3 regions of the Nocardiopsis sp. iso_186 genome follow, and region 3 is predicted to be linked to each of the others. Evidence: riboswitches for the same ligand, from Rfam matches in the RefSeq annotation. Region 3 holds a riboswitch; each other region holds the start of a gene.
The links. A riboswitch is a leader RNA that binds a small molecule or an ion and turns the genes downstream of it on or off. The one in region 3 is predicted to bind thiamine pyrophosphate.
Positions count from the first base shown of each region.

Region 1: it holds a riboswitch for thiamine pyrophosphate, as region 3 does, so the genes downstream of both, tenA (thiaminase II) here and AC0VYP_RS19475 (ECF transporter S component) in region 3, are expected to answer to the same signal.
Region 2: it holds a riboswitch for thiamine pyrophosphate, as region 3 does, so the genes downstream of both, thiO (glycine oxidase ThiO) here and AC0VYP_RS19475 (ECF transporter S component) in region 3, are expected to answer to the same signal.

Region 1 is NZ_CM149670.1:5,363,175-5,373,419, reverse strand. Features, by position in the region: gene AC0VYP_RS23475 (NAD-dependent succinate-semialdehyde dehydrogenase) at 1-124, shown strand, start outside; gene AC0VYP_RS23470 (response regulator) at 1,519-2,181, shown strand; gene AC0VYP_RS23465 (pyridoxamine 5'-phosphate oxidase family protein) at 2,244-2,651, shown strand; TPP riboswitch at 2,828-2,954, shown strand; gene tenA (thiaminase II) at 2,946-3,650, shown strand; gene AC0VYP_RS23455 (hypothetical protein) at 3,762-4,565, opposite strand; gene AC0VYP_RS23450 (hypothetical protein) at 4,730-6,250, opposite strand; gene AC0VYP_RS23445 (hypothetical protein) at 6,575-7,345, opposite strand; gene AC0VYP_RS23440 (sensor histidine kinase) at 8,109-9,767, shown strand; gene AC0VYP_RS23435 (LCP family protein) at 9,904-10,245, opposite strand, start outside.
Region 2 is NZ_CM149670.1:3,752,950-3,763,194, reverse strand. Features, by position in the region: gene AC0VYP_RS16525 (thiazole synthase) at 1-504, opposite strand, end outside; gene thiS (sulfur carrier protein ThiS) at 507-707, opposite strand; gene thiO (glycine oxidase ThiO) at 808-1,983, opposite strand; TPP riboswitch at 1,977-2,088, opposite strand; gene AC0VYP_RS16510 (Rv2175c family DNA-binding protein) at 2,213-2,572, shown strand; gene thiE (thiamine phosphate synthase) at 2,621-3,274, shown strand; gene AC0VYP_RS16500 (SDR family oxidoreductase) at 3,311-4,195, opposite strand; gene AC0VYP_RS16495 (DUF418 domain-containing protein) at 4,251-5,483, opposite strand; gene AC0VYP_RS16490 (polyprenyl synthetase family protein) at 5,682-6,752, opposite strand; gene metF (methylenetetrahydrofolate reductase [NAD(P)H]) at 6,924-7,883, shown strand; gene AC0VYP_RS16480 (GNAT family N-acetyltransferase) at 7,810-8,409, opposite strand; gene AC0VYP_RS16475 (YbaK/EbsC family protein) at 8,438-8,929, opposite strand; gene AC0VYP_RS16470 (SAV_6107 family HEPN domain-containing protein) at 9,161-9,613, shown strand; gene bldD (transcriptional regulator BldD) at 9,807-10,245, opposite strand, start outside.
Region 3 is NZ_CM149670.1:4,425,580-4,435,824, forward strand. Features, by position in the region: gene AC0VYP_RS19450 (YbaK/EbsC family protein) at 1-410, opposite strand, end outside; gene AC0VYP_RS19455 (enoyl-CoA hydratase/isomerase family protein) at 423-1,211, opposite strand; gene AC0VYP_RS19460 (hypothetical protein) at 1,334-3,157, opposite strand; gene AC0VYP_RS19465 (energy-coupling factor transporter transmembrane component T family protein) at 3,381-4,184, opposite strand; gene AC0VYP_RS19470 (ABC transporter ATP-binding protein) at 4,181-5,674, opposite strand; gene AC0VYP_RS19475 (ECF transporter S component) at 5,736-6,335, opposite strand; TPP riboswitch at 6,445-6,553, opposite strand; gene glgP (alpha-glucan family phosphorylase) at 6,675-9,296, opposite strand; gene AC0VYP_RS19485 (alpha-1,4-glucan--maltose-1-phosphate maltosyltransferase) at 9,835-10,245, shown strand, end outside.

The DNA.
Region 1 (10,245 bases), 940 kb from region 3:
GATCGTGTCCAACCCGGCAGCCCCCTTCGGCGGGGTCAAGCAGTCGGGGCTGGGACGTGAGGGCGGACGAGTGGGAATCGACGAATACCTGGAGACCAAGTACGTGGGGGTCGGCGGTATCTGAGCCGAGGACACGAAGGTTGGTCTTCCTGGGGAAACGCGAACGGTCCCGCCCGGCTTTCGCCCGGCGGGACCGTTCACTGACAGGACGGCACGGCGGTCGCCTCACGGCGGATTGCACAACGCGGCTCCGAAGACCGTCCGGGCGACCACCGGAGTGGACGCCGGACGCGGTATTCCGCGAAGGCTGTTAATTGGAGCCCGGGGGACACTTTCTACCGCGCCGACCCGTACCCTGCACAACGGGTACATGATCCCCGGAATTCCCCGGGCTCAATCTTTTTTGGCCCCCTTGCCGGCAGTGGGCGCTGTCCTGCGCGGACCGTCGGGAAAGAGGCACGGCGGGCGTTGCGCCCGAGATCCTCCACCCGGCCCAGGGCGACGGCCGCCGCTCGATCCGCAGCCGGGGCCGGCCCTGGTACTCGGGCGTGCTGTAGCGGCCCGGCGTGCCCCGGGTGATGATCGACGACGCCAACGCGACGTCGTGCTAGCGGGGGCACCGTCAGCGAGCGGGTGTTGAACGGTGCCGCCGCGCGGATCCAGTACCGGCGTCTGCCGAAAGCCGCTCCAGCCGCGGAGCGGGACGCGGGAGGAGAAACACGAATGCGCGTGGACCGGGTCCCGGTCGCCCCGGGTATGCCAAGAGCCTCGGGGGGAGGGCGCGGCTGCCTCACCGGTGGCGGTCTGCCCGGAGTGCTCCGGTTACCGGGTCGCTGACCACCCGATCGTTCTCCTCGGTGTCGGTGTCGGTGTCGATGTCGGTGGTGAGCGGGGATGGATCAGGAGCCCCTGCTGGACCGGGACGCGCTCCACGGCGAGGGGCTCGGTCCGCGGACCGGGGCGGCGGAGCCGTGGAGGGCGTCGCAATCCGAATCGTTACTCAAGGTGGGGGATTTTCCACGGAGTGTGCCACGAGCGAGCTGGGTCGGGTGCCCCCTGCTCGGTTCGGGCGGCGCGGTACGTTGCCGTCGCGGAATTTTTCGCGGATCTGGATCATCCTTCGAAAAGGGTATTCGGATTTCATTGGTATCCGGTGTGAGGTTCGGTGGCCGGGGGCGGGGATTCTTCGATTGATGGCCCTCTGGCCTGCGGTTTTGTGTCGCTGTGCGTATATCTCCTGATTGCTTCGCATCGTTTTGTGAAGTGGGTTCGCGTACTCCTGGACGATCTGGGGAGTCGAGGGTCTGTGTGCTTCTCGTCGTCTCTTTCGATCGGTGGGTGAAAATTGTTCATTTTCTTGTGGGAAAAGCGGTTTCCCGGAGTGGCCGGCCTGCTGGGCGGATGTCTGTTTCAGGACCTTCGTCCCCGGCCAATTGAGTCATTCGGCGTGGTCCCCGCCGGAGCGGAGCGTTACGGTCGAGAGGGGAGACTTCGGCAGCGAAACGGTGGAGGCTAGCGATGTCCAGGGCGGCCACGCCTGATCCGATCAAGGTGTTCTTGGTCAACGACCACGAAGTCGTGCGACGGGGGGTCGCCGCACTGCTGGAGGGCGAAGGCGACATGCGCGTCGTCGGAGAGGCCGGCACCGCCGAACAGGCGATGAGTCGGGTTCCGGCGGTTCGTCCCCACGTCGCCGTACTCGATGTCCGGCTCCCCGACGGTTCGGGGGTCGGAGTCTGCCGCGACATCCGATCAGGCCACCCCGAGATCGCCTGCCTGATGCTCACCTCGTTCGCCGACGACGAGGCATTGTTCGACGCGGTGATGGCCGGCGCGGCCGGATACGTCCTCAAACAGATCCACGGAGCCGACCTGGTCGGCGCGGTCCGCACCGTCGCCTCCGGAGGCTCGCTGCTGGATCCCAAGAGCACGGGAAGAATGCTCGACCGGCTCCGCGGCCGCGGAGGGAAGACCGACCCGCTGGCGGTGCTCACCCCGCAGGAACGCCAGATCCTCGACCTCATCGGTGAGGGGTTGACCAACCGCCAGATCGGCGATCGCCTCTACTTGGCGGAGAAGACGGTCAAGAACTACGTGTCGAGCCTGCTCGCCAAGCTCGACCTCAAGCGCAGGACGCAGGCGGCGGTCCTCGTCGCCCAGTTGCGCGGCAAGGGGAACTGATCCTCGCCAGTGGGCGGCCGGACCGCCCGAGCAGTGGATCGAGCGGGGAGGGGCAGGACGGGATGCGGACCGACACCGCGGGCCTTGAGATCCTCAGGCGAGCCGAGTGCCTGCGCCTGCTCGCCGCGGCACCGATCGGGCGCATCGTCTTCACCGATCGGGCGCTGCCCGCGATCCAACCAGTGAACTTCACCTTGCACGGAGCCGACATCATCGTGCGCACCGCACCGGACACGAAGCTGGCCCAGGCGACTCGCGACTCCGTGGTCGCCTTCGAGGTTGACGACTACGACGTCTACGAGCGCACCGGGTGGTCCGTCACGGTCGTGGGCATCGGCCGCGCGGTGACCGACCTCGCCGAACTCGCCGAGCTTCGGACCCTCCCGCTGCGGGCATGGGCCCCCGGGGACCGCGCGCACTACATCCGCATCGAGACCGACATCGTCACCGGCCGGCGCATACCCGGGTGACCCGGTCGCGCCCCGGCGGCCGGGGCCGTGATCGTCCCCGTTGCCGACGGATACAGGGACCGTCGCAGGAACCACCCAAGGGCCTCGCCTCTTCGGCGCGAGCCGGTACCGGCCGCGCACCGGCGTTCGCCGACGCCGCCATGCCCGACGGCGCAGCGCTCCAGTACTGTGATGGCCGTAACCACGCGGGGTGTCCCGAGACCGTCCGTTCCCGCGGACGCAGGACTGAGACGGGCCGATCGGCCCGAACCCGTCGAACCTGATCTCGTTGACACGAGCGGAGGGACGTTGGGCATGATTCCTGTTGCCCCTGATGAAACCGGTTTCACAGCCGAGCTGGGCCGTCGGCACGCCGACCTTTTCGAGGCCTTCTACCAGCATCCGTTCTTGCGGGGGATGCGTGCGGGCACACTCGCCAAGGAGCAGGTGCTGCACTACGTCGGCCAGGACCACCAGTACCTGACCGCCTACATCCGCTGCTACGGCCTGGGGTTGGCGCTCTCGCCCGACCGCGAGTGGATGCGCTACTTCCACGACAGCGTGGCCTTCGTGCTCAGCGAGGAGGACCACGCCCACCAGGCGCTGTGCGACTTCGCGGGAACCAGCTACGCCGACGCGCAGGTGGACGTGCTCGCCCCCAGCGCGCAGGCCTACGTCAACCACATGATGGAAGCGGGGCGCGACAGTCTCGCCGTTCTTCTGGCGGCGCTGTTGCCCTGCCCGTGGACCTACCTGTGGTCGGCGCAGCGCTTCCTCGCCGAGGGGACCCTTGGAGAGGACCACCCCTTCCACGGCTGGTGGGCCTTCTACGCCGACCCCTCGATGGGCAGCACCCTGACCCGGCTCCGGGGTCTGCTCGACGAACTGGCGGCTCAGGCGGGAGTTGCGGAGCTGGAGCGGATCGAGAAGGCGTTCGTGGCCAGTGTCCATCACGAGGTCCGCTTCTGGCAGATGGCGTGGTCCCTGGAGGACTGGACCCCCGTAGGCTCCGACAGCTGAGCCCTGCACGGTCGCCAGTGATCCGACCGTGCCACATCTGGGGAACAACCCTGGGGGTGGCTCGCTCCCGGTAGGAAACAGGCCGGGAGCGAGCCACCCCTGCTATGTCGCCTACAGCAGCGGCAGCCCGCTGTTGATGTCCACGCCCTCGGTCAGTCCGCCGAGTAGGTCACCCGGCGCCACGGAGTCCGTCCGCGCCTCGGGCAGACCGATCGTGCCGGCGGCGGAGGCCAGCCCGGTGACCTGGCCGACAGCGGAATCGATGCCGGCCTGCTGCACCTGGACCTGGTCCCGCAGCTCCTTGGTGGTCGCCGGTGCGACCGTGCCGGGCAGTGCGGTCACGTCGCTCAGCTCCGGGAGCCCGGCGGGCAACCCCACCGGCGCGGCCTGCGCGCTGCGCGCGGGCGCGGGCAGGGTGACGGGCTGCTCCGGCAGCACCACGGTCTGGTCGGGCAGCGCAAGCGAGCCCGGCAGACCGGCCAGGGCGGCACCGCCGGGAAGCGCGGACGCAGTGGGCAGCGCGGCCAGGTCAACCAGGTCAACCGGGGAGCTCTGGTGCACCTTCGTCGTGGGAAGCCCGTTGGCCCCCAGCGGGGTGGCCACCCCGGGGTCGCCGATGATGAGCAGGCGGGGGAGGGTGGCCAGGCCGGTGTTGAGGTCGCCCAACTGGCTGCCCAGGTCGGTGGCCTCGGCGGGCGACAGCTCCGGTGCGGCCTGGGAGGTGCGGGGCAGGCCGCCGAGGGACGCGGTGATCGGGCCGGTGATCTTCTCGGCGACGGTGCCGGTCTGGGCCACGGCGTTGAGGTCGGTGGCGGAGCCGTTGACGATCGCGGCGGAGGCGATCCCGCCGCTCAGCGCGACGAAGCCGGCAGTCAGCAGGAGGGTCTTGGCGGACGTACGGGCGAAGGTGAACATCGTGGTCTTCCTCGTGTCGGGTGTTCGCTGGCTGGCGCGTCGGTCATGGCCCTGGTGCGAAACCGACCCACGCGCGGGGAACGGCCGTGCCGGGCGGCGTGGCCGAAGGGGGTGGGGCCCGGAAACGGGCGGGTGCTTCCGGGCCCGGTGAAAGGCGGTCCGTACTACAGGAGGGGCAGCCCGGGCAGTTCGTCGGTGATCGAGCGGTCGGAGGTGGTCACGCCGGTGTCCACGGGCAGCTCGGGGAGCCGCTCGACCGCCGACAGGCGGGGCAGGCCGGGAAGTTCGACCGGGACGGACACGGGGGACGCCTGCTGCTGGCGGGGCAGACTGGCCAGCAGGTCGTTGGTCAGTTTGGTCTCGGTGAGCACGTCGCTGGCGGCCTTGCCGACGACGTGGGCCGGAGTGGCGAGGTTGGTGCCGGTGACCAGCCCGCTCGGGGCCTGCTCCTGGTTGGTGCCGGGAATCCCGTTCTCGAAGTGCGGGAGGCCGGCCGGAACGCCGGCGGGTGTTGCGGGGCCGCTCTGGAACTGGCGGGGGGCAAGCCCGACGACCGCGTCGGCCAGCTGTTCCTCGATGGCGGGTTCGGCGTTGAGCACGCCCATGTCCACGCCCTCCAGCGGTGACAGCGCCGTGCCCTGCTGGCTTTCGCGGGTGCCGCCGGGCAGTGCGGGAAGCTCGATCCCGGTCAGTTTGGTCACGAGCTGCTGCTCGATGGAGTCGCGCCCGCTCAGGACGCCGACGCTGCCGCCCTCGATCGGAACGGCAACAGTGTCGGGACGGCCCGCCGGGCCGGCCTGTGCGGTGCGCGCAGTGCCGGGCAGGCTCGCTCCGTCGAGCATGCGGGTCAGGTCACCGGTGGACAGGCCGGCGACAAGGGCCTCTGCCGGTGCGATCAGCTCACCGACGGACGGGGTCGCGATCAGGGTGTCGGGCTGCTGCTGGGGCAGGTCGGCCAGGTCGGTGCGGTGGTGCTGGGGCTCGCGGGCGCCGCCGGTCAGCGAGTCCAGGTCCAGCTTGGGCACCAGACCGGTCACGCCGCCCAGCGCCGGGCCCCCGAGCTGCGTCTTTTCGGTGAGGTCGGTGCCCAGGCCGGCGGTCGCGCTGTCCGCGACCGACTTCACCGTCAGTTGGCCGGCCCCCTCGTTCAACTGGTCCGCGCCGGCGCTCAGCTGGCTCGCACCGTCGCCCAACCCGTCCAGCAGCGTGTCCGCTCCGTCGCGGACCTGCTTCGTCCCCAGGTCGGAGGTCGCCCGGTGCGACTGCGGCGAGCGGGTGTCCAGTGCGCTCAACGGGGTTTCGGCCAAAAGTTCCCGCACACCGGTGGCCTCGTCCACCTCGTCGGAGACCTGCTCGGGGATTCCGGCCACGGTCGGAACGTGCGGGGCGACGGTACCGGCGGGAGCGCCTGCCAGGGTCTCCACGACGCCTCCGGTGGGCGTGAGCCCCAGGCCGGTCGGGCCGCTCTGGGGCAGGCGGCCCTGCCCGCCCAGGGCGCCCGTGGGCAGGGCCTTGGTCAGACCGGTCGCACCGAGCGCGTCCGCGCTCCCGCCGAGAGGGGCACCGAGGTTTCCGGTGGGCAGCATACTGTCCGCGACTGCGATTCCGGTTCCCAGGCCGACGAATCCCGCCACCCCGGCGGTGAGCAGAATGGCTTTGGCGGATTTGCGGGCGAACGTGAACATAGAGGTCCTTCGGTGTTGTCAGTGGGGGCGGGCCTGTCCGGCCGCGCCGCGGTACTCATGTGTGATTAGGGGCCGGCCGCCTCGCGTGTCCGAGGACGGTGCGGGCTGGCGTGCCGGGAGTCAGCTGTGAGGTCTGGCGGACCACTGGCTGACCTGAATCCCGTGGGACGGGGTTACGGGACTCAGGTCAACCCCCAGCGGAAGAGGCGCTGGGAGGGGGAGCCGCCGGCCGAAGGCCGGTACGGGCAGGGGCTGTCGCACGTGCCATGACGTCTGCGAGTGCCTGCTGTCGCCGGGAAGAGATCCGGCGGTCGGTCCGGTCGGCTAGTCGGGGGAGGAGAAGTGCTCGTCCGCGGGCTGCTGCGGGACGAGTTCCAGCGCGTGCCTGGTCGCCGACGCCAGCGCATCGCCCTTGGGGGCGACGGGCTGGTGGGCCAGGTATCCGGCGAACCCGCCGGGGAAAGCGCCGCTCTGTGCCTGGGGGGACCCTGCTGAGACGGACTGGTGCGCTGACGCGACCGGTTCGTCGGGCAGGACCGGCGCCGGAGCCGGTGCGTGCGTCAGAGCGCCCGCGGTGAACGCGGTCGGTCCGCTCCGGGCTGCGGGCTGGTGAGGTGACACGGAAGGAGAGGGAGAGGGGGAGGCATTGAGGACCGGGGCCTCCGCGGATTCGCGGGGGGTGGGCTCTGCCTCGGTCTCGGTCCCGTTCTCAACCGCAGGCTCCGCCGGCAGCGTTCGGGGCGGTACGGCCCTGGCGGGCCCGGCCGGCTGGGTGATGCCGACGATCGCACCGACGGGCGTGGTCAACTGGTGAAGCCCCTGGAGGTCGGGAAGGACGATTTCGGGGTGTTGTTCGCCGACCACAGTGGCGGGGACCGTCTCGGTGACTGCCGAACGGGCTCCGCTCACGATGTTTTCCGCCGTGTGAGCGACCGAGAGGAGTTCCGTTCCGGCCGTGCTGTGTTCCGCGGCTGTCGTGGTGACCGCCTCGGTGGCGCGGTCCAGGGTCGCCAATGCGTCGGCTCCGGCCGGCGCGGAGCCGACCAGCCACGCCGTGGCCATGAACCCGCCGATGACCATCAGGCGGCGTGCCATTGGGGACCTCAGGGCACGGGCGACACCGAAGGAGCGCGTCGTGCGCTCTTTTCGGCTGTTCCGTGCCACAGCGTGGTCCCCTCGACGGCGGCAAGCCTGATTGTCGCTCAGAGTGGCGATCGGCTACGAAAAGTGACCGTAGCATGATCGGTTGTGACCGCAACCCGAATTCCGGGAAATCTTCGGGCCCCAACCCATCAGGTATGTCCGTGGGGCGACCACCTGGCCCGGGAGGCCCCCGTGGAGGCCGGGACGGCCAGAAGGCGCCGGTCATCGGTCGGTGCGACGGCTCGGGACCAAAGGCCCGGGCGAAACCAGGGCTTTGGACCGCTGTTAGGCCGTGCGTCACACGGTTTACTCGTTCAGGTAGCGGGGCCGGGGCGTGCGGTCCTCACCCCGCCTGCCACCCCTTCGGGGCGGTGCGCATGAAGCGAGGTCGAATCCGAGGCCGCCGTCGCGGCCTTCTCGCTCATGATGACCCCGAGGTCAGGAGCCCGGACCGGTACGCGGACCCGTCCGGGCTCCACTCCTCCCGCCGTGGTGTGCAGGAGAGCGGCAATCCATTCGGTCGCTCCGGAACACCTCCCCAATGTCACGGTCCTCGGCCACGATCGCCCCGAAACCGTCTATCTGAAAGGGATTCAGGGTCCGAACGGTGGCCCGGTTTGCTCTCATTGCGGTGAATCAGGGGATAGCGTGGTCTCGGAGGTATGGACACGTGCCCGAGCCCCCGGTGCGCCCAGAGCGCCCATTGCTGCCCCAAATGCGGTTGGACGAGTTGCTCACCGAGGTCCAGGCCCGCCTGGCCGACGCACTCTCCACCAGAGACCGGCTCCACTCGCTACTGGAAGCCGTCGTCTCCATCGGCGGTGACCTCGATTTGGCCACCGTGCTGCGAAGACTCACCAAGGCCGCCGCACACCTGGTCAACGCCCGTTACGCCGGTCTGGGGGTGGTGGACCACAACGGCAACGTCAGCGAGTTCATCCCCGTCGGCTTCACCGAAGAGCAGTTCCGGCGCATGCCGCACTACCCGCGCGGCAAGGGCCTGCTCGCCTACCCCACCCGCGAACGCCGTTCTCTGCGGTTGAGCCGGATGCAGGATCATCCGAGCTTTCACGGGTTTCCCGAAGGCCACCCCCCGATGACCACCTTCCTCGGTGTACCCATCCAGGTGCGCGACGAGGTGTTCGGCAACCTCTATCTCACCGAGAAGTACGACGGCGGCGAGTTCGACGAGGACGACGAGGCGATCGTCAGCGCGTTGGCCACTGCCGCGGGGGTTGCCATCGCCAACGCCCGACTCTACGAGGAGAGCCGCCAACGGGAGCGCTGGCGTTCGGCCTCCACCGAGATCACCACGCGGTTGCTGTCGGGGGTGGCGGCCGAGGAGGTACTGGCCTACCTGGCCGAGCAGGCCCGCGAGATGGTCAACGCCGACATCGCCGCTGTGATGCTGCCCGACTCCCAGGACGGTTACCTCGTCGCCGAGATCGCCGAGGGCGCAGGCGCCAAAGAGCTGCTCGGCATGGCAGTCGAGGTGGAAGGGACCGAGTGCGGTTCCGTGTACCGCAGGGGCGAGGGGGTCATGGTGGCCGACCTGCGCGAACTCGCCCTTCCGTTCCCGCCGGAGTACGATTTCCGCCCCGGCCTCCTCGTCCCCCTCGGTTCGCCCCACCATGCCCGCGGCGTCCTCTTGCTGGGCAAAGCCGGACTGAGCAGCCCGTTCAACCCTGCGGCGCTGGGAATGCTGAGCGCTTTCTCCGGCCAGGCGGCCGTCGCCCTGGAGTTGGCGGAGGCGCGCCACGACGCCGAGCGGCTGGTCGTGCTCGAGGACCGCGACCGTATCGCCAAGGACCTGCACGACATCGTCATTCAGCGGCTGTTCGCCTCCGCCATGACCTTGATGAGCACGGTCCGCATGATCGCCGATCCCGAAGCGGGCAACCGCGTCCAGCGCACGATCGACGACCTGGACGAGACGATCCGCGAGATCAGGTCCACCGTCTTCGCGCTCCAGGCGACCACCGAGGTCCAGGAGGCATCTCTTCGCGGACGCATCCTCACCACGGTGGAGAACGCCGCACACACGCTGGTCTGCCGGCCCGGTGTCGGGTTGGACGGGCCGATCGACGCCTCGGTCCCCGACGACGTGGGGGACCACGTGCTTGCCGTGTTGCGCGAGGCCCTTTCCAACGTGGCCAGACACGCCAGCGCCGACGAAGTCCACGTCAGTGTGCAGGCGGAGGACGGCGAGCTGCGATTGGAGGTCGGCGACAACGGAGTGGGCATCCCTGAACAAGGCCGCCGCAGCGGACTCCGCAACATGGCCGAGCGCGCCACCGGGTTGGGGGGGCACTTCGCCGTCTCCCCGCGGGCCGGCGGTGGCACGCTCCTGGAATGGGTTGTCCCCATCGGCTAGCGACCCGGTTCGATGGGGTGATGCGCGCGCCGGTCGCCCGGGACGCCGACGGGCCGGAGCCCCACTGCGGTCCGTCCCGGGAAACACGTCGGGCGGGGCGGACTCTTGTCCACCCCGCCCGAACGGGAGAAAAGGGCTACTCCTCCTCGGTGCCGAGCCCGAGCCCGTTGGCGCAGGGGTTGGAGGTCGCGTCCCGACCGGTGATGGAGTCCTCTTCCGTGCCGCTCTGCTGCCCGACCGGCTCCGTCGGCGGCTCCGCAGGGTAGGAGGGCGAGGGGTCGGCCGAGGGGCTCGCCTCGGGTTCCTCGGGTTTTCCGGTCTCCAGCATCGCGTCGGTCACGGACTTGTCGTTGTTGATCGCCTTGAACAACTGATCGGCTTTCTCCTCGTCCCAGACCACCCGGTTGGGGTCGGAGGGCGCCTGCCACCAGGGAACCGTGTAGAAGGCGATCTCGTGCAGGTCCACGTCGGCCAGAGT
Region 2 (10,245 bases), 670 kb from region 3:
GCCCAGCCCCGAACCGATCGGGGCGCCCAACGGCATCACCGCCGCACAGCCCACCTGCTCCAGCCGCCTCGCCAGGATCGGATCGTCGTTGGTGTAGGGAAGGACGACAAAACCGTCGTCCACCAGCTGCTCGGCGGCCTCCAGCAGTTCCACCGGGTCGGGCAGGAGCGTGCGTTCGTCGGCGACCACCTCCAGCTTCACCCAGTCCGTCTCCAGTGCCTCCCTGCCCAGCCTGGCCGTACGCAGGGCATCGGTCGCGGTGAAACAGCCGGCGGTGTTGGGCAGCGGCAGGATGCCGTTCTCGCGCAGCACGTCCCAGACCGATCCCTGGGCACCCGGGTCCACCCGGCGCATCGCAACGGTGGTCAACTCGGTTCCCGAGGCGCGCAGTGCCTCGCCCAGGACCTGGAGGGAGGGCGCTCCGCCGGTTCCCATGATCAACCGTGAGCCGAACGCCCGTCCCGCAATCACCAGGGGGTCGCGCTCTGAAGTGGTGTCAGTCATCGTCAGCCCCCTTGAACCGCGGTCAGCACGTTGACCCGGTCCCCGGCCGACACCTCGGTGTCGTTCCAGTGGGTCTTGGGGACGACCTCGTCGTTCACCGCAGCTGCTACACCGCTGTGCGCGTCGGTCAACCCGCGCACCACGTCGGCCACGGTGGCGCCCGTGTCCACGTGGCGTCGTTCACCGTTGATGATCACGTCCACTGTTCTCACTCGAACCTTTCCGCGGGGATCGGGCGCCGTGCGCACGGCGCCCGATCCCCGAACTACTGCTGCGATGACAGGACAGGCGGCCTCTTGCCGGTCAGGCCGTGGCGCCGAAGTGCCGGGCGGCGTCGAAACGGCGGGCGTACTCCGGCAGGCTGCCGGTGGTCAGGGCCTGAGCCATGACGTCCCCGGTGGCCGGGGTGAACAGTACGCCGTGCCGGAAATGACCGACCGCCAGGTGCAGGCCCGCAACTCCGGTCGGGCCCAGCAGGGGCTCGTTGTCGGGAGAACCGGGCCGAAGGCCCACGCAGGTCTCGGCGATCTCCAGCTCGGCGACCCCCGGCACCAGCTCCCGGGCATCACGCAGGACCTCCCAGACCCCGCCCACCGTGAGACGGGTGTCATGTCCCATCTCCTCCTGGGTCGCGCCCACGATCACTTCCCCGTCGTCGCGCGGAACCAGGTAGACGGGGGAGCCCCTGACCAGGCCCCGAACGGTTCGGCCGACGATGGGATCCTCTCCGGTGGGGGTGCGCAGGCGCAACAGTTGGCCCTTGACCGGCCGCAGTACCGGGACGGTCCCCGTGGGAAGCCCTCCGATCTGCGAAGTCCAGGTGCCTGCCGCGAGGACGACCTGGCCGGCCGGCACGGTCGTGCCGTCGGTCAGGCGCACTCCTCGGACCGTGCCGTCGGCCAGGACCACCTCGGCGACCCGTTCGGGGATGAAGGCGACACCGTGTCGCAGGCAGGCGGAGCGCAGCGCCGCGGTCAGTCTGCGCGGATCCACGGAGTGGTCGTCGGGAGCGAGGATCCCGCCGCGGACCGAGGGCGCCAGCGCCGGTTCCAGCCGGCGGCACTCACGCGAGGTCAAGCGTTCGGTCCGCAGCCCCAGCCGATCCCGGAGGTCGCGCAACTCGGTGAGGACGGCCATGTCGTCGGTATCGAAGGCGACCTGGAGCGTGCCCTTGGTCCGGTACCCGGGGGAGACGTCGGTGTCCTCGGCCAGTTCGTTGAGGAAACTCGGGTAGCGGTCGCGGGACGTGATCCCGAAGCGCATCAGCGGTTCTTCCCCGAACGTCGCCTCGGTGGCCGGGGCGAGCATCCCCGCGGCCACACCCGACGCGGTTCCGGGTTCCTCGGGCGAGACGACGCCGACCCTCAGGCCCAGCCGGGCGGCCCGCCACGCGGTGACCAGCCCGATGAGTCCGGCTCCCGCGACAACCACGTCCGGGGCCGTGAGGGAGGTCCGTCGAGGGGACGACTCATGGTCCATGACGCTCCACTCCCTTCGCCGGCATGACCCGGATCAGGTTCGTGCGGTCGGAGGCTTGCAGCCTCCCTCTCAGCCGGATCACACCCGGCTCCCGCGGGGATCTGTGTACGTTCACCACGATTCTAGGTGCTTGCCCGGTTCCCCGCCGAAGGGGCCCGGCCCACTACGCCCAAAGCGATAACCGGGGACAGGGCCCGCGACCGTGGTCGTTGTGTGGGAGATTGGGAGGGTGATACAGATCGATCGCGACACCGACGCCCTCGTCGGCGAGTGGCTCACCATCAAAGAAGCGGCCAAGGCGCTCAACGTCAGCCCCAACCGCATCAAGCAGCTGATCAGGGAGTACCGGCTCCTGGGAGCCACCCGCAGCGGGGTGCCCTCGATCCCGGCCGCCTTCATCGTTGACGGCGACACCCTCAAGGGCCTGCAGGGCACCATCACGGTTCTCTCGGACTGCGGGTTCAGCGACGAAGAGGCGTTGCGCTGGATCTTCACCTCAGACGAGAGCCTTCCCGGATCTCCCATCGAGGCGCTCCAGGCCAACCGCGGCACCGAGGTCCGACGCCGCGCACAGGCACTGCTGCTGTAGTCCGCCCGGCCCGCGGCAGGGCACCGGGTCGGGGCTAGGGTGAAACGCGTGACTGCGAGTTTGCGAGAACGCCTGGATGCGGCCCGTCTCTACCTGTGCACCGATGCCCGACGCGAACGCGGCGACCTCGCCGCGTTCCTCGACGAGGCACTGGCCGGGGGAGTCAACGCGGTCCAACTGCGCGACAAGAGCCTGGAGGCGCGCCAGGAACTGGCGGCGCTGGAGATCATGCGCGACGCCTGCGACCGCCACGGCGCCCTGCTTTCGGTCAACGACCGCGCCGACATCGCCCGCGCCGTCCACGCCGACATCCTGCACCTGGGCCAGGACGACCTCCCGGTTCCCGACGCCCGCGAGATCATCGGCGACGGGCCCCTCATCGGTCGGTCCAGCAGCAGCGTCGCACTGGCCGCGGCAGCCGACGCACAAGACGGGGTGGACTACTTCTGTGTGGGGCCGGCCTGGGCCACTCCCACCAAGCCGGGTCGGGCAGCGGCCGGGCTCCCGGTCATCCGCGCGGTCGCCGACAGTTCTCCAAGTCGGCCCTGGTTCGCCATCGGCGGTATCGACCTCGACAACCTGCCCGAGGTCCTGGCCACCGGCGCCCGCAGGGTCGTCGTGGTGCGCGCGATCACCGATGCCGCCGACCCGAGGGCAGCGGCCGCCCAGTTCAAGCGGGGGCTCGACCGGGCCTGCCGCTGACGACACCCGGTTACCGGGTCCCGGTGGCCACGGTGCTCATTTGTACACGTGCGAGAGCGCGCTGGGATGCTTGCGCAGGTAGCCCTCGATCGACTGGGCGGGGTGACCGGTCAGGTCCAGTACCGTCTCGCTCACCCGGTCCAGTTCGCCCTCGGCGATCGCCGCGTAGGAACTGACCCATCCCTCCACGGCCCAGTCCGGTGCACCCAGACCGCCACGCGAGGCCAGGGCCTCCTCCCAGGTCTCGGGTATGTATCCGATCCGCTTCCCGGTCACCCCGGAGAGCCGGTCCACTGTCTGCGACAGCGTCACTGCCTCCGGGCCGGTGACGTCGTAGGTCCGGTCCTCGTGCGTCTGTGGATCGGCCAGGACGGTGGCGGCCACGTCGGCGATGTCGTCCCGCGACACCCACGCGACCCGTCCCTGTCCGGCGGGTCCGCGGACCACGCCGTCCTCACCCGCCCAGCGCGGCAGCAGGTCCAGGTACAGGCTCGGCCGCAGGAAGGTGTGCCGCACGCCCGTCGAGCGGATGTGCGCCTCGGTGTAGAAGTGATCCCTGGCGAAGGTGAAGGTCGAAGCGGGCCCGGCCCCCAGGAACGACAGATAGACGACATGGCGGACCCCGGCGTCCAGCGCCGCGTCCACGGCGTTGATGTGCAGCCGGACCCTGTCGGTGGCCTCGGGAGCCGAGACGAGGAACAGCACGTCGGTCCCCTTGGCCGCGCGTGTGAACGCGACCCGGTCCTCGTAGACCGCCATCGCCGCGCTGGAACCGGTCAGCTCCGGCGCGCGGTTGATGTCGCGCACGATCAGCCGCTGCGCGACCCCGCGTCGCGCCAACCGGGCGGCTACTCTGCCGCCCAGCGCTCCCGTCGCGCCGGTAGTGCCAATGGTGTGCGTTGCTTCCTGGTCCTCACCCATGGCTCCCTATCTTCGGTGAATGACCCGTTACGCGCACCACCGGCGCGCCGGGGAATTACGCGGCGCGTCGGTAGGTGAGCCGTCGCAGCAGTGTCTCGGCCGGTCCGCGTTGACCACGGAGCTCCTGGAGATAGGCCAGCGCGACCGTGATCAGCCAGACAGCGATGGCGAAGGCAGCCATCGAGGCGCTGTGCAGTTGCCCGCCCAGGGCCAGACCCCAACCGGCTAGCAATGGGGCGCACAGCACCGACTGGGCCAGATAGCACGACAGGGAGCGCTTGCCGACCGCTGTGAGCGCCACGACCGGTGCACTGGTGGCCGCACGCTCGCTGAGCCGGTGGGCCAGGAGCCCGAAGAACGCGACGTAACCGATCCCGCAGAACAGTCCGGTGACGAGTTGGCTGGTCTGGAACACCGAAGCGGAGGCGGCGGAGACCTCGACGACACCGACGTGGTGCAGCGCGTGCGGGAGCCCGCCCGCCCAACCGACCCCGATGCCCAGCACGGCCGTGGCCCGCAGCAACCCCGGATGGCGACCCGGCTCCTCCAGGACACGCCGGCGCGCAGCCCAGAAACCCAGGAGCAGGGCGATGGGCACGACCAGCGACAGCACCCCCTGGAACAGCACGAGAACGGGCCAGAACATCAGCCGTTGGACGACCGAGGCAAGGTAGTCGGGCTCGCCCAGCATCGCGCTGGCCATGGACAGGAAGTTCATGCTTGCGCCCGGGTCCCAGTCGCCGCGCGCGGCGAACACCGCGCCCACCACCGAGGACCCCACCAGCACCCCCAGCAGGCCCGTCAGCACGCCGGACCACACCAGCAGGGTGCGGTCGGTGCGGCGCAGGAACAGCCGGCCCATGAGTAGTCCGACCAGGCCGTAGGCCCCGAGGATGTCGCCCATCCACAACAGGGCGGCGTGCACCAGGCCGAAGAGCAGCAACCAGAGGTTGCGCCGCCGCAGCAGTCCCAAAGCGGCACGCTCGCTGGTCGCGGCGCGTCGGCGGGTGGAGAGCTGCACCATGCCGTAACCGAACAGGAAGGCGAACATCGGGTAGACCCGCATGTCCACGGCCGTGATCAAAACGCCCTGCACGATCATGTCCGCGGGCGATCCGTCGGTGGGGTGGATCGAGGTCGCCGCGGAGTCCGAGGCCCACAGGTACCAGGCGGTGTTCGCCAGTGCGATCAACAGCAGCATCAGGCCACGGGCAAGATCGGGGGCGAGTGCGCGTTCGCCCCTTCCCGCCGGTGTCCGAAGCGACGACGAGGGTGTTTCCGTGGTCATCGGGGGGAACTCCTCAGGGGCGTTCTACCGGGATGGCTCGTTTCGCCGGCCGGGCGGGGCGGTACCCGGACCGGGCGTGTTCATTGTTCCATTCGGTATCGGACAAAAGGAGCAGATGGTGTGGTCGGCTGTGGGCTGCCGCCATCTCGTGGCCGAGGTCGGGCCGCTCCCGGGAGCGGCCCGGCAGTTCCGATCGCCTCAGTGCTTGCGCTCGGTCGCGGCGAGGATCAGATCGGCCAGGGCCGGACGCGCGTCCGCGAACAGGGCCTCGTGCTCCAGGGCGCGGTTGGCCTCGGCGACATAGCCGACGATCCGCTCCTCACATGCGTCGAGGGCACCACTGGTGGTGATCACCGAGCGCATCCAGTCCACTGCGTCGGTCCCCAGTTTCGGGTCGCCCAGGAGACGGCGAAACTCTGCGGCGTCGGTCCGGGAGGTCAGGCGCAGGGTCTCGGCCACCAGGACCGTGCGCTTGCCCTCGCGCAGGTCGTCCCCGGTGGGTTTGCCGGTCTCCTCCGGTGCGCCGAACACCCCCAGGATGTCGTCGCGGAGTTGGAAGGCGATCCCCAGGGGCAGGGCGTAGGCGGTGTAGACCGGTGCGAGCTCCGGCCCGCGTCCGGCGAGGGCCGCGCCCAGGTGCATCGGCCGCTCAATGGTGTACTTGGCCGTCTTGTGCCGCATGACCCGCAGTGCGTCCTCGACGGTTTCGGAGCCCTTCGCCTGGTTCAACAGGTCCAGGTACTGGCCGGCCATCACTTCGGTGCGCATGAGGTTGAACGGCTCGCGTCCGGCGGACAGGGCCGCCGCCGGCAGCGCGCTGGACTGGTACATGTCCTCGCACCAGGCCAGGCACAGGTCGCCCAGCAATACCGCTGCGCCCTGGCCGAAGGAGGCGGAGTCCCCGTCCCAGCCGGAGGTCGCGTGCAACTCGGTCAGCCGCCGGTGCGCCGCCGGTGCGCCGCGGCGGGTGTCGCTGTTGTCGATGACGTCGTCGTGGATCAGCGCGCATGCCTGGAGCAGTTCCAGGGATGCCGCGGCCTGGTGGATCCCGCGCTCCTCCCCGCCGCCGGCCCCGCGCCAACCCCAGTAGCAAAACGCCGGGCGCAGCCGTTTGCCGCCGGTGATCATGGCATCCAGGGCGTCCAGAACCGGTCGGAGTTCCGCACCGATCCCCAGGACGAGAGCGCGGCGGCGCTCGACGAACGCTTCGAGTTCGGCGTCCACCGCCGGGCGCACGAACGAGAGTGGGGAGAGGTGGGAGAAGCTCATACCGGCAGGCTATCGGGTGCGCTCGATCACCCCGTTCCGGCCGGCCGTCCTGACCGTCCGGGGCGGGGCGAGCCGGTGCCGACGGCCCGGAACGAGACGAAGGGCCGGCAAGGTCGCCAAAGCCTTATGGGGACTTAAACCCCACCGCGAAGGTGGACTACAGTGGAGGCCATGCTCGGATCACCCACGCGTTCGGTCGCCTCGCACGCGCTCAATCCCCGCCCGCGACACATCCGCGAGCTGATCGCCGCAGGTCAACCCACTTTCTCCTTCGAGTTCTTCCCCCCGAGAACGCCCCAGGCCGAGCGCAAACTCTGGCGGGTCATCCGTGAGTTGGAGGCATTGGGGCCGGACTTCGTGTCGGTGACCTACGGGGCAGGCGGCGGCACCCGTGACCGCACCGTCAACATCACCGAGCGCATGGCCACCGACACCACTCTGCTTCCGGTGGCGCACATGACCGCGGTCAACCACTCGGTGCGTGAACTGCGTCATCTCATCGGCCGCTTTGCCGGAGTGGGGGTGTCCAACATGCTGGCGCTGCGCGGTGACCCGCCCGGTGACCCGCTGGGGGAGTGGACCACCCATCCGGAGGGGCTCACCTATGCCGAGGAGCTGGTGCGCCTCATCAAGGAGAGCGGCGACTTCTGTGTGGGCGTCGCGGCCTTCCCGCACAAGCACCCGCGTTCCACCGACATCGACACCGACGTGGACTTCTTCGTCCGAAAGTGCAGGGCCGGCGCCGATTACGCCATCACCCAGATGTTCTTCGAGGCCGACGAGTACCTGCGGTTGCGCGACCGGGTGGCGGCCAAGGGATGCGACGTGCCGATCATCCCCGAGATCATGCCCGTCACGAAGTACGCCACCATCGCGCGCTCCGAGCAGCTCTCCGGCGCGCCGTTCCCGACGCGGTTGGCCGAGGAGTTCGCCCGGGTGGCAGACGACCCCGAAGCCGTGCGCGCGCTGGGCGTCGAGCACGCCACGCGCTTGTGCGAGCGGTTGTTGGACGAGGGAGCCCCCGGGATCCACTTCATCACCTTCAACCAGTCCACGGCTACTCGCGAGATCTACCAGCGACTCGTCCCGGTCCGCCGCCCGGCAGTGGTAGCGGCAGCGGCGCAGCCATGATCGCGAAAGCGCGTCCCGGACTGCCCGGGAAGTAGAACTCCGCCAGCACGTCGGTGAATCCGAACGAGGAGTACAGCCCTCTGGCGGGGGTGGGTCCGGTGTGCGTGGACAACACCGCGGTGCGCTCTCGGCGCCCGGAGGTGAGCCGGTGCAGTACGGCCCGGCCCACGCCGCGGCCCTGCCAGGCCGGCAGGACGTGGACCTCCGCGACCTCAAAGGAGTCCCCGAGCCAATGGCGGGCGCCAGCGGGGTCGGAGCCGCCGAGTTCGGCGCTGACCACGTCGTGCCACCACTGTCCTGGCGCACCGTGGAAGCCGTAGGCGAAGCCGACCGCCTCTCCCCGGCCGGTCACCGCGGTGACCGAATGGAAGCGGGGATAGTCGGCATGCTGGCGCATGATCGCCTGGCGCCCGGACAACTGGTCGGGCGGCGGAGACATGGCCGCATAGTAGATCTCCATCAACGCGGGGACCGCGTTGACGAACGCCGGCCCGGCCAGCTCCCACATCTCGATTTCGGTTTCCACATCGACACCCTAGGGGCTGGCCTCGTGATCAGCCCTGATCTTGGCCGATGTCGGCGGGGTCCCCGCCGGTGAGACGGACCAGTTCGTCGAACGAGGTGGGAAAGACCGTGTGCGGGTGTCCGGCCGCGGCCCACACCACGTCGTACTTGGCCAGCCATTCGTCCACGAGGGTGCGTACCGGTGCCGGGTGGCCCAGGGGTGCGACCCCGCCGATCGGCTGTCCGGTATGGGTGCGTACGAAATCCGGAGTCGCACGTTCCACCCGGTGCCCGCCGATCAGGGCGGAGACCTTGGCGGTGTCCACCCGGTGCGCGCCGCTGGTCAGTACGAGTACGGGGGAGGGCTCGCCGTCCGCGTCCAGTGCGGAGAAGACCAGGCTGTTGGCGATCGCGCCGACCTCGCAGTCCAATTGCGCTGCGGCGGCCGCCGCTGTTCGGGCGGATTCGGGAAGTTCCCGCACCTGGCCGGGGGCGCCCTTGTCCGTGAGAAGGTCGGCGACTTTTCGTGCATTACGGTGCATGGGGGCGATCCTAGGTCCTGGTGGCCTCGAAAGGTGGGCCGACCGTTGACGAACGCCTGTTCGAGCGTGTTCAATGAATACTAGATCGAACTGCTGTTCGGCCCAGGCTGCCGTGTTTCCCCTCGTGTCGCTGCCCCCGTGGCGGCCCGCGGCGCGTGCGCTCGGGCGGGGGTGGACAAGCCCCTTGCCCGCACCGCGTCCAGGAGGCAGCCACCTCTGGAGGTGACGCCAATGTCCCAACCGGCGATTTTCTCTGTCTCCGACGTCGCGCGACGACCGCGCAGGACGCTCGTCCCCGGGGTGGGGACCGCCCTGGACTCCGCGCGCGGCTATCTCACCGAATCCGCGGACGCCCCGACCCCGGCCCTGCGCTATGTCAACGCTCATCTCGCCGCGCTGCGCACCGCCGCCGCCGTATTGGCCCAGCGTGCTGATCCCGGGGCCAAGCAGGGACGGGCACGCGGCCCGCGCAGTGCGTGGGAGTTGCTGCCCGCAGCAGCACCCGAGCTCCACGAGTGGGCGCTGTACTTCGCCGCCGGTGCGGCCAAGAGGGCGGCTGCCGAGGCCGGCCTGGGGCCCGCGGTCACCGCGGAGCAGGCGGATGTCCTGTTGAACGACGCCCGCGCCTTCCTGGCGGTGGTGGAGTCCCTGTTGGGGTGCGGCCCGCTGCGCCGCACGGGGTAGGTTGACGCAGCGTCCCGACAGCACAGCGGCGGCCGTTGATGGCGGCCACCGCTGTCATGGATCCGTTGTTTCCCCTGGGGACGAGGGGAAGCGGGCGTGCAAAACGCGCGCCCGGGGGCCGCGCCTTGCTGGGAGGGGCGCGGCCACAGGTGAAGAAGAAGCCGTTGCCGGGCGACGCGTCGCCCGGAGGACTCTAGAAGGCGTCCACCGCGCGGCGGGCCTCGGGGTCGAGCACGCCCCAGTTGATGAGCTCCTCGGTGAGGTCGCCCGGCGAGCGGTCGTAGATCACGGCCAGCGAGCGCAGGTCCTCCTGGCGGATGGACAGCACGCGTCCGTTGTAGTCGCCCCGCTGGCTCTGGATGGTGGCGACGTAGCGGGCGAGCGGCCCGGCCTTGTCCTGGGGCAGTTGCTGCATGCGCTCCAGGTCGATGACCAGCTTGGGCGTCGGGGCCAGCGGCGACGGCGCGGCCCCGCCCGGGAGCAGCTCCGACATCGGCACACCGTAGAAGTCAGCCAGCTCGGCCAGCTTCTGCACGGTAACGGCGCGGTCGCCGCGCTCGTAGGAACCGACCACGACGGCCTTCCACCGCCCGTGCGACTTCTCCTCGACCCCGTGCAGGGACAAGCCCTGC
Region 3 (10,245 bases):
TTGACCAGAATCGGCCAGTCGGCGGGCAGCCCCAGCGGAGTGATCCCGCCGTACTCCATTCCGGTGGCCTGCACGGTGTCGTCCTGGGGAGCGAAACTGGCCTTGCGGGCCTCCAGGTGTCGGCGCACCGTCCCGTTGACATCGGCGCGGGTGGTGGCCAGGACCACACACGCCGCGTACCGCACCTCGCCACCGCGCTTGGCAGCGATGACGACGCAGTTGGCGGACGCCTCCACGGGAACCTCGTAGGCGGCGCAGAAATTGGCGGTATCGGCCAGGTCCGCATCGATGGCGGCCACCAGTAGCCGCTCGACCGGGGTCGTGTGTTTCCAGGCGGCCACCGCCGCCGCGACCGGCCGAGCCAGCAGATCGGCCCGTTCGACAGCAGGACGGGTGTCGAGTCCCCACATGGTCTGGCGCCCTTACTTTCCGGAGAATTCGGCCTTGCCGGGGCCCTGCTCGACGAAGCTGCGCATCCCGGTCTTCTGGTCCTCGGTGGCGAACAGCGCGGAGAACTGCAGCCGCTCGATCTCCAGACCGGTGGTGAGATCGGTCTCCAGACCCGCGTCGATGGCCTGTTTGGCCGCGCGCAGGGCGACCGCCGGTCCACCGACGTAGCGCGCGGCCATCGCCACTGCGGCGGCGTACACCTCGCCTGCCGGTACGACCGCGTCAACGAGCCCTATGGCCAGCGCCTCTTCGGCTCCGACGTGGCGGCCGGTGTAGATGAGGTCCTTCGCCCGGGAGGGGCCGATGAGCCGAGGCAGCCGCTGGGTGCCACCGGCGCCGGGGATGACCCCCAGTTGGATCTCGGGCTGGCCGAGGACGGCGTTGTCGGCAGCGACCCGGAAGTCCGCGCACAGCGCCAACTCGCATCCACCCCCCAAGGCGTACCCGGTCACGGCTGCGATGACCGGCTTGGGGACCTTGGCCACCGCGGTGAAACAGTCCTGGAGGACGCGGGAGTGCTCGGCCATCCGCGCATAGTCCAGATCGGCCATTTCCTTGATGTCGGCTCCGGCCGCGAACACCCGCTCGCCCCCGTAGACCACGACGGACGCGATCGTGTCGTCGGTGCCGACCCGGACCGCGGCCTCGGCGATCTCGACCTGTACCTGGGCGTTGAGCGCGTTCATCTTCGGTCGGTCCAACCGGATGACGGCAACGGCGGGGTTGTCGGGATCGGTCTCCACACGCACGAACTCGGCCACGGTCCACAACCTCTTCCATTCGGCTCGGAACTTCGGGGGCTCCTGCCTATCACCCCTTGCCCTTTTGATGCGCGCACCGCCCCCGCTCTGCGGTACGGACGCGCCGACGCCGAGCCGTGGGATCACTCGAAGACGGTCATCTTCTGTCCTTCGGCGTTCACCGCGGTGACGGTGACCGCCCCCGCCGGCTTCTCTCCGGCCGGCGGCCCCGTGACCGCGAGTTGCGGCCCCTCGCCGGTACCGGTGACCGCCCCCTCGACACGGATGGAGACGGCGTCCCTGGAGGCTCCCGCAAGGTAGTGCCACGCTCCGTCGTCGTCCTGCCACCAGGCGCCGGCGGCGACCTGTCGGCTGAGATTGCTGCAGTCCCAACCGTTCTCGTGCGTCGCGACCTCGACCTGACGTGTGCGTCCTTGAGAGGCGAGGAGGGTCACGACGGCACTCCCGGTGCCGTCCGCGAAACCGAAACGGGTGCATGTCCAACGACCGCTCCCTCCGCCTGGGAGGTCGGTGACGGCGAACTCCCACACGGTCGAGGTTCGTGCCGGCCGATCCAATGGCGGGAGTAAGCAGTCGAGTTCACCCCACAGCTTGAATCCCGTCGGGTCTCCGGTGAGTTCATGTGGGCCCAGACGGCGGATCTCGGCCGGCGGGGGCGGCATGTAGCCGATGTGGGAGGTACTGCTCCAGCCACCGTCCATGACCGTGTAGGGCTGGCCGTGAGCGACGTCAGGGGCCCGGAGCCGAAGAATCTGGCCGCGGGCGCAACCCGGCTCCCGCACAGTGGGAACGTGATCGGTGACGCCGTCATCGATCCGCAACGAGCTCCACTGGGGACCGTCTTCGGCGAGTGGCGCGGTTTCGGCCTGGACGACCCAGGGCGGCAGGAGGAAACGCACACCTTCGTCGGTGGCGAGGAGCCGCACTGCCGGCCAGTTGGCGACCCCGTTGCCCGGCTCGGGGAAGACCTCCACCGCGGCCCGGTCTGCGCCCTCCACGTAACGGGCCAGCCGAGGAGCGTCGTGCAGCAGGACGACGCGATGGCCGTCAACCTCCCCCGCGAAGAGCAGGAGCGGAGCAGCACTCGGGGCCAGGGCCTCCGCCCCCTCCCTGCCGCGCCCGGCCGAGCCCGGTTCCTCGATCCCGTACCAGGCCGCGAGCGCGCGCTGCACAAGCCGGTCGTCGTCGAGAAGGTCACCGCGGGCGTCCCAGGCGCTGAGGTCGAGTTCGAAACGCTCCCGCCATGTCTGGGCGGCCAGGACGCGCACCTGGGTGGAGTGGGCCGCGGCCGGAGCGGCTCCGGTCTCGTGCCGCAGGACGGTCCCTCCCCGAACCTGGGGGATCGCCACGATGGCGACCAGGATCAGGGCGACCCCGACCGTTGCCGCAGCCGCAGCAGGCCGTGCGGAGGACCGGCGGCCGTATACGCGGACGATGGTCGGGTCGAAGGGCGGACGCTCCAGGAGGCGGTCCTGCTCTGTTTCCGAGGCCGCCAACCGGCCGCCGACGCCGGCGGCCTCGGTGATGGCGGCGTCGGGGGCGACGGCTCCGGAGCGTTGCAAAACGTCGCGCACCTCGTCGGGCGGGATCTGCTCGATCCGGCTCAGCACATAAGCGGCGCGCCCCTGAGGCGTGAGTTCGTCGAGGGCTGCGAACAGGGCGATGTCGTCGCTGAACCCGGTCGCGGGAAACATCCGCAACCAGGCGGTGCCGCGCTGCCACCATCGTTTGGGACGCAGTGCACGGCGCAGTACCCGAACCCGGAACACGTCGTAGTCGCCGGGATCGAGGTCGCCGCGTCCTGCGAGCACCGCGGTGACGATTCGATGCGCCTGGTAGAGGCGTCCCTGATCCGGGCTGCGCCCCGGCAGGACCAGGTAGGCGATGCGGGCCAGGTCACGATAAGCACGCATCTGCCCCGGGGGGATGTTCCTACCTGTGGACACGATGGTTCTCCTGCTCGGCAGCGGCTCCGGTTGCGAGCGCGACGACCGTGCGTAGTCACTCGGATCCCATGCGTCGCGCCCCAGTAGAAGGAGCGTAGGGACGGAGGGCGACCAGCCGTCGGAGAACAGCGATATCCGCCCCATAAGAGACGAAGATCGACTAAGTGGCTTAAGTAGGTTTTCGTCGTGTACCGGCGGTCGCGGTCGGGGATCCCGGCACGCCCTAGGCGACACCGCCGAACAGGAAGGTGAGCGTGCCGAGCCGGGCCGAGACGGTGTAGGCGGCGGCGAGGAGCAGGAAAGCCCCGACGATGACGAGCGTGTCGGCCGCGCGCCAGTGGCTGGCCCGCGCGTGACTGCGCGGACCGGTGCCGAAGGCGCGCGCCTCCATCGCGGTGGACAGCAGTGTCCCGGTCCGGATGGCCCGCACCAGCAGCGCGAACGTTTTGCCGACGAAGACCCTCGTCGCAGCGAACGGGTTGCGGCCGGCATCGATCCCCCGGGCCCGGCGGGCCAGCGAGATGGTGTTCCACTGCCCTGCGAGGAGGGGAAGCAGCCGCAGGGCGGCCAGCACGCTCAGGGCCGGGCGTTCGGGCACTTTGAGCTTTTGGATCAGAGCGTCGGTCAACTTGGTCGGATCGCTGCTGATGGCGGCCAGGAGGCCGGGCAGCGCAATGGCCAGGAGGCGCAGCATCGACCCGAGCGCGCCCCACGCCCCATACTCCCCGTAGAGGTAGTTGACCAGGAAGTTCGAGCACCCCATCAGGACGAACGGAACGCCCAGGATCAAGGTCGTCCGGCGGTCGAGCCCGCTGAACGGAACCAGGAGCAGCGCGGCGGCCAGGACGATGCCGCCGGTGACGGGATCGATCGCGGGGATGAGACCGAAGGAGAGCACCAGCGCGGCGATCACCTTGGCTGCGGGGTTGAGGCCGAGCAGCCAGTAGCGGGCACCTCCCCCGTCGGGACGGGCGATGATCAGCAGCTCGCTGCGCGGGCCGGATTCCTCAGGCGATCGGATGGTCATCGACCGTCCCCCTGCTGGACAGGGCGAACCGTTCCCTCTGCCACCCGGAGCCGCGCGTCAACGCAGCGGTCCATAAACAGGTCGTCGTGGGTGGCGGCCAGGACGGCACGTCCCTGAGCACGCAGCTCGGCCAGGAGTTCCACCAACTCGGTCCAGGTGATGGTGTCCTGACCGAACGTGGGCTCGTCCAGGACGAGCAGATCGGGAGCGTGGGCGGGGCCTGAGCTCAGGGCGGTGGCCACCGAGAGCCGACGCTTCTCTCCTCCCGAGAGGGTGAAGGGATGCACGTCGGCCAGCTCTGTCAGGCGCAGACGGTCCAGGAGCTCATCCACCCAGGCGTCGGCCTCGTGTTCGGGGGTGCCTGCCTTGAGCGGGGCGAAGCGCAGTTCGTCACGGACCGTGGCCGTGACGAACTGGTCCTCCGCATGCTGGAACACCGTCCCGACATGGCGGGCGAGACGCCGGGCGGGCCATCGGGCGAGCGGACGGGCGTCAACCTCGGCGAGCACTCCGCGCGGCGCGATCGTGCCGTCGTACGGGGCGGCCAGCCCGGCGAGCATCATGAGCAGGGTGGACTTACCGGCTCCGTTGGGCCCGGTGAGGGCGGTGGTGGTACCGGCGAGCAGGTCTGCGTCCACTCCCTCCAGGACGGTCCTCGGAGCGGCTCCTCTGATCCCCAGTTCACGGGGGGTGCGAGCGTGCACGCCCACGGCCTCCAAGAGGACGGGGCCTCCCGGAGCGGGCGGGAGGGCGGGGCTCGGCTCGTAACCGGGTACCCAGACGCCTTTCCGGGCAAGAGCAGCGCCGTGTCGGGCGAATATCTCACTCGGGACCCCGTCCGCCAGGACACCCCCTCCTGCCTCCACGACGACGACCCGGTCAACCAGGTCCATGACCTGGGCGACACGGTGCTCGACGATGACCATGGTGGCCTGGGTCGCGCTGAGCAACTCCGCTATCAGGGATCTGACGAGTTCGGCTCCCGCGGGGTCGAGGTTGGCGGTGGGCTCGTCCAGCAGAAGCAGCCGCGGCCGCATCGCCAGAGCCCCTGCGATGACCAGCCGCTGCTTCTCCCCTCCGGAGAGGGAAGCGGTGGAGCGGTGGCGCCCGTAGGGGAAGCCGACCTCGGCGAGACCTGCGTCAACCCGATCCCAGATCTCGGCGGGGTCAACGGCGAGGTTCTCCAGCCCGAAGGCCACGTCGTCGCCTGCCTGGGCCATGACGAGCTGGGTCTCGGGGTCCTGGCTGACCAGTCCGACTCCGCGGCGACGCTGCTGGGCGCTGTGGCCGTCCAGCAGCAGGACGCCTTCCGCCTCCCCGTTGATGGCACTGTCCGGCCCGGTGAGACCGGCCAGGGAGTGCAGGAGCGTGGACTTTCCGGCGCCGGAGGCGCCCAGCAGCAGGACGCGCTCCCCCGGCTGGATCTCCAGGGTGACACCGCGCAGCGAGTAGTCCTCGCGGCCTGCGTGTTTCCACCCCCAGTCGCGCATGCGGACGTGCGTGCCGGGTCCGTTCTTCCCAGCAGGGCCGGCGTCGGGTCGAGTCACCGGATCAGCCCTTGGCCGAGGGGAAAGGGGCCAGGGCACCGGCCTTGGCGAGGGAGGTGGTGAGCAGCCGGGAGCCGACCCCGGCGATGACCGCGGAGCTGGCGATCACGATCGCGGCATAGGAGAGCTGGTAGGACAACGGCCAGGTCACGTTGCTGACGATGTTGTCGCGCACGGCCGGGTAGAGCGCCGAGGCCACGGCTGCCAGGACGGCCACGCCCATTCCCCAGCGCCGGTATCCGAAGGCCAGGAAGACCAGTTCGGCTCCCAGTCCCTGCAACGCGCCCGAGACCACGACCTCCCAGCCCCATTGGACCCCCAGGATCGCCGAGACCGACGCCGCTGCGATGGAGGTGAGGACTGCGGCGCCGCGTTTACGGATGATCAGTCCGGACAGGACCCCCGTGACCAGCCACATTCCGTAGATCACCGCCCATGCGGGGGGAAAGATCGGAGCGGTGAGTGTGGCGGCCACCGAGTAGAGAAGGTTCCAGATCCAGAAGACGAAGCCGAGTGCGACTCCGATGACTGAGGCGACCACGATATCGACGGTGCGCCAGGTCGTGCTGGGTGCGGTGGACTTCTCCACGGGTTCGGTGCTCATTGCAGGACGTCCCTTCGTCAATGACGAGAGGGCTTACGGCCAAGAGTGGCCGCCGCGGACATGACGCGCACCGCCCCAATGACGGGACGGCACGCGGAACACGCCATCGGCGACGGTTCCCACGACTTCCTTCGCTGGCATTACCCAGATCAGGTGTGTAAGGGTCTGCGGCTCGCTGGCCGCACTCTCAGCGCCGAAGCGCTCCCCTGTCGGTATTCCCCCCATTATGGCCGTATGGCATCGCCTCCGGTCAAGGAGGGGGCCCGCCGACGGGGTGGCCGCCTGCGCCCGACCGCGCAGCGGGCCGGCGAGACGTCTCGCCGGCCCGCCTCGCCGCGCTCAGCGCAGCACGAGCGCGCCGATCCCCTGAGCAGGCTCGGGGACGACCACCAGGCCCATCTCGGCGGGGGTGGCCAGCAACGGATGCTTGGGCAGCACCCTGACCGTGTACCCGGAGACCCCCGAGCGCTCCAGCGGCACCGAGCCGGCGTAGCGGACCAGCGGCCCCTCCCCCTCCTGGCCGGGAACCACCGACAGTTCGGCGAAGGACGGGTCCACCAGCTCGTCGAAGGAGTTGACCCGCCCCAGTGCCACCTCGACGCACAGGTCGCCGGGGTCGGCCTCACCCAGGACGAGGGTGGCCCTCACCATCAGCTCTCCCCCGACCTGGGGAGGCTCGTCCATTCCGGTGACCTCGACGTGCTCGATGCGCACGCCCGGCCAGGCCCGCGCGACCCGCTGCTTCCAGGCCGCGAGGGCGTGCACGCCGCGCAGGTCGTCGGCTGCGAGCTGCCGCGAGGAGCGGGCCGCGGGCTGGTAGAGCCGTTCGACGTAATCGCGCACCATCCTGGTGGCCAGGACCTTGGGCCCCAACGAGACCAGAGTGTGCTTGACCATCTCCAGCCAGCGCTTCGGCAGGCCGTCGTCATCGTGGTCGTAGAACAGCGGTGCGACCTGCTCCTGGAAGAGCTGGTAGAGCGCGGCCGCCTCGATGTCGTCGCGCCGGTCCGGCTCCTCCACCCCGTCCGCCGTGGGAATGGCCCAGCCGTTGGAACCGTCGAACCACTCGTCCCACCATCCGTCGCGGATGGAGAGGTTGAGGCCACCGTTGAGCGCGACCTTCATCCCCGAGGTGCCGCACGCCTCCAACGGGCGCAGCGGGTTGTTCAACCACACGTCGCTCCCCTGGGTCAGGGCAGCCCCCAAGGCCATGTCGTAGTCAGGGAGGAAGACGATGCGGTGGCGGACCGCGGGGTCGTCGGCGAAGCGGACGATCTCCTGGATGAGCCGCTTGCCGCCTTCGTCCGCCGGGTGGGCCTTGCCCGCGATGACGATCTGGATGGGGCGCTGAGGGTCCAGGAGCAGGGCCTTGAGCCGGTTCTTGTCCCGCAGCATCAGGGTGAGGCGCTTGTAGGAGGGCACTCGACGGGCGAAACCGATCGTGAGCACGTCGGGGTCGAGGACGTCGTCGATCCAGCCGAGCTCGGCGTCGCTGGCGCCGCGCTGGTGCCAGGAGGCCCGCAACCGACGCCGAACGTCGTGTACGAGCCGTTCGCGGAGCGCACGACGCATATCGCAGAGCTCGCGCTCCCCCACCTCGACAACCTTCTCCCACCCTTCGGCGGTGTCGAAGTCGGCCGAGTCGGGGACCAGCCGCCTGGCCATCTCGAATGCCTCGTCGGCCACCCAGGTGGGGGCGTGCACGCCGTTGGTGATCGAGGTGATCGGCACCTCTGAGCGGTCGAAGCCGGGCCACAGGCCCTGGAACATCCCGCGGCTGACCGCGCCGTGCAGTTTGCTCACGCCGTTGACCCTCTGGGCCAGGCGCATGCCCATGACGGCCATGTTGAACAGGTGGGGGTCACCGCCCTCGTAGCTCTCCGCGCCCAGCGCCATGACCCGCTCGACGGGCAGGCCCTCCAGCGCGACGTCGCCGCTGAAGTGGCGCTCCACCAGATCGCGGGGGAACCGGTCGATCCCGGCCGGCACGGGCGTATGCGTGGTGAACACCGTGCCGGAGCGGGTGGCCTCCAGTGCCTGTTCGAAGGTGAGTCCGCTGGTCGCGATGTACTCGCGCACCCGTTCCAGACCGAGGAATCCGGCGTGGCCCTCGTTCATGTGGAAGACCTCGGGCTCGGGGTGGCCCGTGCTGGCGCAGTAGGCACGGACGGCCCTGACCCCACCGACGCCCAGGAGCAGTTCCTGGCGCAGCCGTTGCTCGTTGCCGCCGCCGTAGAGACGGTCGGTGACGCCCCGCAGTTCGGGGTCGTTGGTTTCCTGACAGGCGTCCAGGAGCAGCAGCGGCACCCGGCCGACGCGCACGACCCAGACGTGTGCCACGAGGGAACGCGCGTCCGGCAGGTCGATGACGATCCGGATCGGGACGCCGTCGTCGGTCAATTGGGTCATCGGCAGACCGCGGGGATCGATTTCGGGGTACTGCTCCAACTGCCACCCTTCCGGCGACAGGGACTGGGAGAAGTAGCCGTGCCGATAGAGCAGCCCGACGCCGATGATGGGGACACCGAGGTCGCTGGCGCTCTTGAGATGGTCGCCGGCCAGGATGCCCAAGCCGCCGGAGTACTGGGGCAGCGCCGCGTCGATGCCGAACTCGGCGGAGAAGTAGGCGATCGCCGAGGGGGGTTCGGCACCGGGATCGCTGGGCAGCCGCTGGTACCAGAGCTCTGCTCCGAGGTAGCGGTCCAGGTCGGCTGCGGCCTCGTTGAGGCGGGTCTTGAAGTCTGCGTCGGCTGCGAGCTCGGCGAGTCGTTCGGAGCCGACTTCGCCGAGGAGCCGGACGGGATCGCGGTCGACTGCCTGCCACATGTCGGGGTCGACGGCGGCGAACACGGCGCGGGTCGGGGCATGCCACGCCCAGCGCAGGTTGGCCGCGAGCCGGCCCAGGGGAGCCAGCTCGTCAGGTAGGACGGTACGGACGGTGAACCTACGAATGGCCTTCACGGAGCGTGAGGCTAGTCAATGTGCTCGCTCTATGCGAGTACTCCACGCCATCTCGCCCTACATGTCATGAAATAGGGTTTTTCGGCCCAACTTTCCAGTGTACGAGATCTGCCGGAAATAAGAGCGCCACTTTTGCCGCCGAAACACACTCACAAGAAGCAATGGTTTATCAAGGCTTTAATGCAATTAGGTTTCATGCGGCCCTCAAAGGGCAACGCGGAGCTTAAGCCAACGTGCCCCTTGTGGCCACTGTGAAGCAAGTCCGTTTTGTCCATGTACGTCTTCCCTGGTCACGGACCGGAGGGCTTCCCATACACCTTTTGTCATCTGTGACTACTCTCACAAAAATAGGAACCCTCAGACTGTCGGAGAGCGGCGAATCGGGCCTGACGATAGACATTGGAACGACCGACCGTTCTAGCGCGAAAACCCCAACACGCCGGGCTTTTCGGGCACTTACTGCTGCCCGAATCCGATTCGGCCCTATCCAGTCCCACCAGACCGCCCCCGCAGCAACCTCTACCTCTACGGTGCACTTGTGATCGGACGATTTCCCATTCTCGACGTCTCACCCGTGGTCGAACCCGGAACGGCAAAAGCCGTCGTCGGTGAGACCTTCCCGGTGAGCGCGACCGTGTTTCGCGAGGGGCACGACGCGCTCAGCTCGGGGGTGGTCCTCTACGACCCCGCGGGACGCAGGCAGCCACTTGTACCGCTCCATGAACTCACCCCCGGTACCGACCGCTTCGGAGCAGAGGTCACCGTCACTTCCGAGGGCCGCTGGTCCTTCTCCATCGAGGCGTGGAGCGACCCTTACGCGACCTGGCTCCACAACGCCGAAATCAAGGTGCCGATCGGTCAGGACGTCGAACTCGTCCTTGAAGAGGGCGCCCGTCTACTGGACCGCGTAGCCCGACGCGTACCCCGCCGGCCCGCGATCGCCGAGATC